2 linked regions of the Asticcacaulis excentricus CB 48 genome follow. The protein of the gene in region 1 binds, or shares a complex with, the protein of each later gene. Links are inferred from orthologs where the notes say so. Each region holds a gene or a part of one and is shown on either strand. Other genes may lie near its edges.

Region 1 (4,434 bases):
GCCCAGCACCATGCTCGACATAATCGGTGAAGTCAGCAGCACAACCAGTGGCACGAAGGCCCCGATACCCACCCAGAAGGTCTTTTTCTGAAAGGCATAGTGGGTCTTCAGCCAGTCGGGCGCATCGTCCTGAAACAGGTATATCAGGGTGATGGCTATGACGCCCGAAATCCCGCCGACGATCAGGAAAAACAACAGCAGATAGTTGACGATGGGGATGATCGTCGTGTCGCTGAGTTTGGTGCGGGTGGCGGGCACAGTCATTTTAAATCCGGATCCAGTTCGGGTACCAGAACAAGCACGTCCGTCACGCCTATATCAAGCCCCATCTGCGACAAAAGCGTCGTAATCTGCCCCCGGTGGTGCGTTTGGTGATTGAACACGTGACTCAGCACCAGCCCCAGCGGCTTGGTATGGGCATCGCCATTCACACGTCGATAGGTGACGGGCGTGTCGAGATGGGCCTCGTTTAGGCTCTCGATATAGCTGAGCCAGAGATCATCCATTTCTCTACGCACCGGTGCAAAGGCGCTCAGTTCACTATACAGCGTATCATTCAGGCCCCTGGGCTGCGGCAGGGCCTTGGCGGCCGACAGCGCAGAGCCGGTCGCATGGCCACTCAAACGTCCCATCCAAAGCAAGTCCGCCACGATCAGGTGGTTGAGCGTTCCCCATACCGAGCCGAAAAAGGCTTTCGTATTGGTGTGAAAATCGGCTTCGGGATGCGCCGCCATCAGCTCCAGCAGCTTGGCGTTCATCCACTGGTTATAGTGGGCCATCAGGCTCAGATGCGCCAGATGGTTCATTTGCGCATCACCACCGTGCAGCCTGAACGTTCGGCATCGGCCAGAGCTTCGGGTTTGGAGATGCGGATGCGCACCTCCTCGGCCTGCGGCAGGGCCAGCACAGCCTCTGCCAGGTCCTCAGCCAGGGTTTCGACGAGCTTGATATGACCGCGCGCAATAAGGTCACGTGCCAGATTGCCGACCATTTCGTAGTTCAGCGTGTCTTTCAGGCCCTTGATCAAGTGCAGGCCGATACGGATATCGGCATCGATGATCAGGGGTTGGGTGCGACCGTGCTCGTAGTCGTAGACGCCGATGGCGGCTTCGACCTTCAGGCCTTCGACAAAGACATGGCGGCTGATCAAAGGCATGGGTCGCTCTTTTTCTGCCAGTCTTCGGGTGGCAAGAGGTCGTTGATCGACAAATCGGCTCGATGACACCAGTCGGCCAGACGCGGGCCGTGGATGAGGTCTTCGGGCGTCAGGATGACCGTATTGGTCGGGGTTTCTTCGATTTCAAAGCGCACGCACTCAAAGTCCGGCACTTGAGCGGACAAGATGGCGTTCAGCTTGTGATAGAGGGCTAATGCTACGGCTTCGGTCGTAGGGTCGCCCGGAATGATCAGCAGACGCGGCAGAAGATCGGGCTCATGCGCCTGAAAGAAGCCGATCAGCGGGTCATCGGCGCCAAGTTGAAAGGCGTGATCGAGCGCTTCATCGACGAAGCGATGCCAGTCGCGCTTAAGCGCATCAAAGCTCTGGGCGTAGTTGGATTGGCCCCACTTTACCGTATCCGGCGATTTGGCCTTCAGTGACACGCGCACGAATTCATTATGGCCATGCGGGGTCGCGCACTTCGACGAACGGTCGGCGCGCAACCGGTGAGCCATGGAAAAACGACGGGTGAACTGAATTTGCACAGACAGGGGCCTTCTTTTAAGCCGCAGCTAAAAGCGCAAAAGCCTGCGTGAGTCAAATCACGCGCAGTGTCTGGACGTGATGGCCACAAAAAACACGAAAAGAGTAGAGTCGGAGCGTGCTCACCTGAAGGGCTGTTAGCCTCGTTCTGGGGCGAATTTCAAAGCGCTTCGCCCGAGGCTTTCATACAACGCATTTGGCAACGCATTTGGCAACGCATTTGGCTTTTCGTGTTCTTCGTGGTGAAGACATGCTGCCAAATCTTACCACGCACCGATCTTGGCGTCCTGACGATGGTGGTCCTCTTCGGCCAGCAGGCGGATGGCTTCCAGCGCTGCCATACACCCCATACCGGCCGCCGTGACCGCCTGACGGTAGACGTCGTCCGTTACATCGCCGGCGGCGAAGACGCCCTTGATGGCGGTTTTCGGGGTTCCGGGTTCGACCTTCAGATACCCGCCGGCATTTGTTTCAAGTTGCCCCTGGAACAGTTGTGAAGAGGGCGCGTGGCCGATGGCGACGAAGACACCATCCAGCGGCAGTTCGTGCGTATCGCCCGTATGGACGTTTTTCAGGCGCACACCGGTGACGCTGGCCCCTCCGAATTCATTGGTTTCGCCCAGAATTTCGTCAATGGCGGAGTTCCAAACCGGCTGGATTTTCGGTTCAGCATACATGCGCTCTGCCAGGATCTTTTCCGAGCGCACAGAGTCGCGGCGGTGAATCAGATAGACCTTGGAGGCAAATTTGGTGAGGAACAGGGCCTCTTCGACCGCCGTATTGCCGCCGCCGACCACAGCCACCGTTTTGTTGCGGTAAAAGAACCCATCGCAGGTGGCGCAGGCCGACACGCCGAAGCCCTGATAGGTCTTTTCGGATTCAAGACCCAGCCACTTGGCCTGAGCGCCGGTCGAAATGATGACGGTTTCGGCCAGATAGACATTCCCGGCGTCTGTTTCGAGGCGGAAGGGACGCTGGCTGAGGTCGGCCTTGACAACAATATCGGTGATGACCTCAGTGCCCATATGCTCGGCCTGTGCCTTCATCTGATCCATCAGCCACGGGCCTTGTATGACCTCGGCAAAGCCCGGATAGTTTTCGACGTCGGTGGTGATGGTAAGCTGTCCGCCGGTCTGCGGTCCGGTAAACACCACCGGATGCAAGAGGCCCCGCGCGGCATAGATGGCCGCTGTCCAGCCCGCCGGGCCGGAACCGATGATGGCACAACGAACAGTACGGGGCGTGGTCATGGCAGATTCGATTCTATCTTGGGGTAAACTGGCCACTTAGATAATGACCGGCTGTCGCCTTGTCATCCCTCCGTTAAGGGCTGTTAACGATTTTCGTCGGGATGCGTTTGATTATATAGCGCCAGTACGGCTTTGGCAGCGCGGTTTGTCTCGTTCAGCGGCGGGTATTTCCAGAAGCGCAGTTCCCCGGACCACGGACGGGCAGCGCCATACTCCTGAAGTCCCTGATGGAAGCGACCGAACTTCGCGCCCGTGCCGCGCGCATCCATGGGCAGGATGTGCACCGGCTTGCCCGTCGCGGCGGCTTCGGTGGCCATGTTCACCGAATCCTCGGTGACGAGGATGTGGTCGGCGGCGTTGAGGAAGGCGAAATAGGGGTTGTCGCCTTTGCCCTCATAGATGATGCCGTCGAGGTCTTTAAGCCCCTCCGTCAGAATAGCGCGGGCCGCATCCGGGGTGCGACGCGACACGCTGAGCAGCAGAGTGGTCTTTTTACCTTTGACGGCCGCTCGAATCTGCTGGACGAGGGTTTCGGCGCGCGCCGGTGATATGTCGTGGCTTTTGGAGCGACCGCCGATCAGGACCGCGATAAACGGGGCCCTGAATTTCGACAGGCTTTCGGCCCAGTGTGCTGCCTCACGGCTAAGGCGTTCCGGCGTGACACGATGAGTCGATCCCAGAAGGGGCAGCACATTTTCGCCCTTCACCTCGTCATGCTTCGGTGCAATGACCATATCAAACCGTCCGGAAGGTAGGCGCGGGTCCTGAAGCTGTACCACCAGAGTCTTGCCCTGAGAGCGGCGGCGCATGCGCAGCGAATGGGGTAAAGTGGCGCGCCCGGCGGCAATCCAGATGTCGGGGTAGGGCGGGCCGATGAGGTCGGAATCGCGCTTCAGCATCACATCGGGCCATAGTCGCAGTGCCGTAGGCCAGCGATCAAACAAGCGGCGATAGCGGATATGGCGCACAACAATCTGGGTCGGAGTGAGGGCGGCTATGGCTTCGGCCAGACCCAGCACCTGATTATGGATACCGGCACGACCGTCCGACACCGCCCAGACGATCAGCGGGCGGTCCGAGGGAATCTTAAGCGACTCTTCGGTTGTGACGGGAGGAGTTAACACGCTTCAATCCAAAGAACTGGAGACAGAAAAAGCCCCCGCCACCGCATCTCACCTGCCTTATGGCAGGCTGGCGCGACCCGCCTCCACATCAAAGATGGGAAGGTATGAAATATGCCAAACTCCGGCGACGGGCCGCCCCGAGCCGGAGTTTGTCGATTCCAATCCCCACGTCCTGACCGTCAGATCAGGACGTGAAAGTCGTTAGATCCACTCGACCTTGAGGATTTCGTAGGCCTTGACGCCGGCAGGGGTGTTAACCTCCACAACGTCGCCCACTTCCTTGCCGATCATGGCACGCGATAAGGGCGAGCTAAGCGAGATACGCCCTGCCTTGACGTCGGCTTCGTGCTCGCCGACG
Region 2 (4,371 bases), 620 kb from region 1 along the record:
CCAAAGGCGGCGGCCACAAACCAGATCAGTGTGGCCGTATTGATACCGAACACCCCCATCAAAACCTTAGGCGCGGAACGCCCCAGTCCAGTTGAGATGCAAAACAGATTGGCTGGTCCCGGGGTAATGGCCATCAGGAACATCGCCCCCAGGAAGGCAGTGTATTTGGACGGATCTACGGGAAGTGCGGACAACATGGCGCCGTTATATCAAGGGTCATTGAAAATGAAACTTGGTATTGCGCCCGAGGCTGTCTTTTGCGGTGGACGCAGATGAGACCGCCTCGTGTCTTCAACGTCCCGATACGGTCAGCCTCATCAGCCCTTAGGACCCACGACAAATGCCGCAACTTGTCCAGAGGTGCTACACCTTGGTGTGGGTCACCGCCGACTGGGTCATAAAGCGGTCGCCGCTGAGCTGGCGAAGCTCGATACGCACACTTTTGTCCTTGAAATCCAAGAGGTTAAAGCCCTGCGGCTGTTTACGGATACGCACCGACATGGCGGTCGAGGCGCACACGAACAAGGTGGTGTGGCCGTTCATGATGCGTGTTTCGACATAGGCGTGATGCTGATGCCCCGACAGCACGATATCGACCTTCTGTTCGCCCAATGTCTCCAGAAACTTCCCCTTGTTGAACAGAGTCACATCCAACGGAAATTCTGGCGGATTAAGGGGGGGATGGTGCACGGTCAGCACACGCCAGGGCGTCGTTGAGGCTGCAAAGAAGTCGGCAATATCGTGCCTTTGGCGTGCGCTGATCGAACCATAGGCCCAGTTGAGCGAGGGCAGGATCATGCGCGCGGAATTGATGCCCTTGATATCGACCAGATCTGCCTGCAGTTCAGGCTCAAGCTCTCTGGCGATATGGTCGCGGTATCGCTTCCACGGCTGGATGAAGCGGCGCAGGTCAAGGCCAGGCAGGTCGTGATTGCCCGGTATCACAAACGCTGGCATGGGCAAAAGCTTAAAAAACTCAGAGGCTTCGACAAATTCGGCTACAGTCGCATCCTGCGTGATATCGCCGCTGGCCACAACGAGGTCGGGCTCCAGCTCGATCAGTGTGCTGATCAGGGTCTCGGTCACGCGCCGGTCGTGTGCCCCGAAATGCAGGTCGGAAATGTGGGCTATGCGCATTCAGGCCTCGCGCAATGGGATCAGAAGGGGCACATAGCGTGCCTTGAGCTTGATCACCAACGGTGTCTTGAGGTCTGTCACCTCACCATCGACGGAAACCTTCTCCTTGCGATGACGCGTCCACAGCGTCATTTGCGTGCCGGTCAGTTCGGTCAGGTCAGGGTCCGACTTCCAGTTGCCGACCAGAAGCCTTGTCAGAAAGCGCAGATGTGAAACGCGGGTGCGCGTCGAGGCGATATAGGCGGCCAGTTCGCCGCCCTGAAGGTCATTGCGTTTGAAATTGCTCTCGTCGATACGCGTCGTATCGGCGTAGCGATTAGCGGAGATAACGACCGCAGGCGAACGGAAGCGATGCAGCCGCTTGCCATTCTGAAGCACAATGCGCGCATTTTTGCGCCGTTCGAAATAATCGGCCACAAACCAGAACAGGTAGGGCACCATCAGCAGGAAGTTATTTGTGCGGTGCTCTTCGCGAAACACCGACGCTTCGGGCATGACCCCGATCGAGGCGCAGCATAAAAACAGCTCTTCATTAATTTCACCAGCGTCGACCCGGGTTTCTAGCGCGCCTTTGGCATAGGCTTTCAGCGCTTCATCCAGCGTGTTCATCCCCAGATCATGCGCCAGCAGGTTCATGGTGCCGAACGGCAGGATGCCAAAAGCCTTGTTTTTGCGGCTCAGGGTTTCAGCGCACGAGCGCAAGGTGCCGTCCCCGCCACCCACCAGCAGGGGGTCGGAGGACTGAGCGAAGCGGTTGAGGGCGGCTTCCATCTCTTCGGGTTCGGCGAACAAAAGTTCATTCACTGCCATGCCGCTGGCTTCAATGGCGGCCGTTATGGAGTCGTGCCCCAGGTTCAAGACGGTGCCCGCCTTGCCATTGATCAGAATATTGTACGCTTTAGCCGCCATGTCGTTGATGTGCCGGGAGGAGTGCAAAAAAACAATGCGGGCGTGAAGCTCGCGCTCCACGCCCGCATCCTATCAGCTTTTCGCTTTAAGACTAAGCGATACCGGCTTCGGTCAGCCATTCGACCAGCTTTGACTTCGGCATGGCGCCGACCTTCATTGAGGTCATCTTGCCGTCTTTGAATAGCATCATGGTCGGGATGCCGCGCACGCCGAACTTCGACGGCGTCAGGGGCGAGTCGTCGATATTGATCTTCGAGACTGTCAGCTTGTCGCCGTAGGCTTCGGCCACTTCGTCAAGGATCGGGGCGATTTGCTTACACGGGCCGCACCATTCGGCCCAGAAATCGACCAGAACCGGCTTGTCGGATTTGAGGACGTCGTTTTCAAAGGTCTCGTCGGTAACCTTGACGGTGGCGGTGGACATGGGTGCACTTCCTATCTCGCCCGAAATGGGCACAGATTCAAACTTGTCACAAAGGTAAGTAAGCCTGCATCAGAAATCAATGGCCCCTGATTTCGCTGAGCCTGAGATTTACTAAAGCCTCGCTTAAGGGCGTTAGCTTCGGTCCATCGGTCCACAAAAGCGCGGCTTCGACGCTTTTGTCCGGATAGATCTGACGTAATAGGGCGACGTAACCGGCCATTTGCCGCTGGTAGTCAGCCGCGGCCTCTTCGGCAGTGTCCGGAGCGGGGCGGTTCGATTTATAGTCAATGACCAACACGCGCTCAGGCCCGATCACCAGTCGGTCGATACGCCCGGACATAAAAACCGCTTCGCCGCGCGCATTGACGCCAACCTGTCCGGCCAGAGCCACTTCCGGGCGCGAGTTGGGCCCAAAAGCGTCGGCAAAGCGCGCATCGGTCAGCACCCCCATTACCGCCTGACGGATTTCCTCGCGCTGGGCGTCGTCCAGATCGGGTTGCCGCTTGAGCCAGCGTGCGGCCACGTTGTCGCGGTCGGCCACGGGCAGGGCGGGCAGGATTTCAAACAGCTTATGGATTTTCAGGCCACGCCCGAAACGTCCCTGTCCCCTTTGTTCCGCCAGGGGCGACGGCGCCCGGTCTTCGTCGGCGCGATCTTCGTCACTGAGCTGCGACACGGCGCGCCAGACGACATCAGCTTCCGGATCAGGGGTGGGCGCAGCGGTCACAAAGGCAGGCAGACCGGTCTGTGTCTGTGCGGCCTGCGCCTCGGCGGACATTAAAGGCGCGCGTTCGCCGAACAAGAGCAGTTCCGCTTTTTCAGAAGACTCCTGATCTTTCGGGGCTCCAAATTCAACCACCGTGTCCAGTTCAACTGCCGTGACCGCCTCACGCGGCAGGCGGTCGAAGCCATCCTGCGCCAGATCGTACCAGTCAGGGAAGGGGCCGTTGGCCGCGCGGCTGCCGCGATAACCGCACAGGGTCAGCCGGTCGCGCGCCCGCGTCAGGGCCACATAGAACAGCCGCAAGCCCTCCTTGGCTTCGCGTAAACTTCGGACGGCTTTGAGCGCGCTGACGGCTTGCGGGTCGCCGTCCCTGCCGCGCGCCGACAATAGCAGATCGCCGTCATCGGACGTCAGCAGCAGGTCGTCATTGCGCGTCGATTTAAACCCGGGGGCCATGGGCAGGACCACCCACGGCGCTTCGAGGCCCTTGGAGCCGTGCACGGTCATCACCCGCACGCGGTCGCCACCCTCTTCCTGTTCACGCTTGATCTCCGAGGCATTGAATTCACACAGGTTCAGGAAGTCGATCAGGCCGATCGCCCCCACCCCTTCGCCTTTTAGCGCCAGGTTTAGCGTCTCATCCAGCACGTCCTCGCATTCGACGCCTAACCGTGTGACGAAGCGCTGACGTTGGGTGCGGCCCGCGCCGTCTCGGCGATTAAGGACCAGTCCCAGAAAATCGAACGCTGTGCGCTGCGGCGCTTCGGACAGGGCCCAGCCAATGAAGTTTTGCGCTTCGGAAAAGCGCGGATTGTCTTCAGCCAGACGGTTCAGCGCCTGCCACAGGCTGGCCTTTTCAACGCGCGTCAGGGTGAAGAGGTCGTCTTCGCTGAGGTCGCACAGGGGGCTGCGAAGGACGGCGGCCAGAGACAGGCTGTCGCCCGCTTGCAGGCAAACGCGCATCAGGGCGCGCAGGTCCTGAAAGGCAATATGGTCCGATAGTTTGAGGCGGTCGGCCCCGGAAACGGGCACGCCCGCCTGCTTCAGCTCACGGATAATATGTTCAAACAGGGCGTCACGCTTGCGCACCAGAATGAGGACATCGCCGGCATGCATAGGACGCGCTTTTCGTGAACTCTTGCAGATAACGCTGCGGCCCTGCCTGATGTCCTGTGCG

What was found. Proteins that work in one complex are often made in the same cells at the same time.
Region 2: the proteins of trxB (region 1) and trxA are in contact, whole or in part, in a crystal structure (PDB 1F6M), measured with the Escherichia coli proteins. The link is inferred for Asticcacaulis excentricus CB 48 from one-to-one orthologs.

Annotation. Positions count from the first base shown.
Region 1 is NC_014816.1:716,609-721,042, forward strand. What follows is about bases 960-3,802. They hold trxB (thioredoxin-disulfide reductase), read right to left. Parts: upstream 2,953-3,802; coding sequence 1,966-2,952; downstream 960-1,965. Other genes in these bases: folB (dihydroneopterin aldolase), read right to left, coding at 960-1,156; ASTEX_RS03350 (6-pyruvoyl trahydropterin synthase family protein), read right to left, coding at 1,147-1,704; ASTEX_RS03360 (mitochondrial fission ELM1 family protein), read right to left, coding at 3,036-3,802. Outside these bases: ASTEX_RS03335 (DUF4870 family protein), read right to left, coding at 1-264; ASTEX_RS03340 (DinB family protein), read right to left, coding at 261-806; more of folB, read right to left, coding at 803-959; more of ASTEX_RS03360, read right to left, coding at 3,803-4,076; transcription elongation factor GreA, read right to left, coding at 4,278-4,434.
Region 2 is NC_014816.1:94,482-98,852, reverse strand. The notes cover bases 805-3,584. They hold trxA (thioredoxin TrxA), read right to left. Parts: upstream 2,471-3,584; coding sequence 2,138-2,470; downstream 805-2,137. Other genes in these bases: addA (double-strand break repair helicase AddA), read right to left, coding at 2,547-3,584; ASTEX_RS00410 (diacylglycerol/lipid kinase family protein), read right to left, coding at 1,138-2,046; ASTEX_RS00415 (metallophosphoesterase family protein), read right to left, coding at 805-1,137. Also shown: ASTEX_RS00420 (LysE family translocator), read right to left, coding at 1-197; more of ASTEX_RS00415, read right to left, coding at 364-804; more of addA, read right to left, coding at 3,585-4,371. UniProt on the Escherichia coli protein: Participates in various redox reactions through the reversible oxidation of its active center dithiol to a disulfide and catalyzes dithiol-disulfide exchange reactions.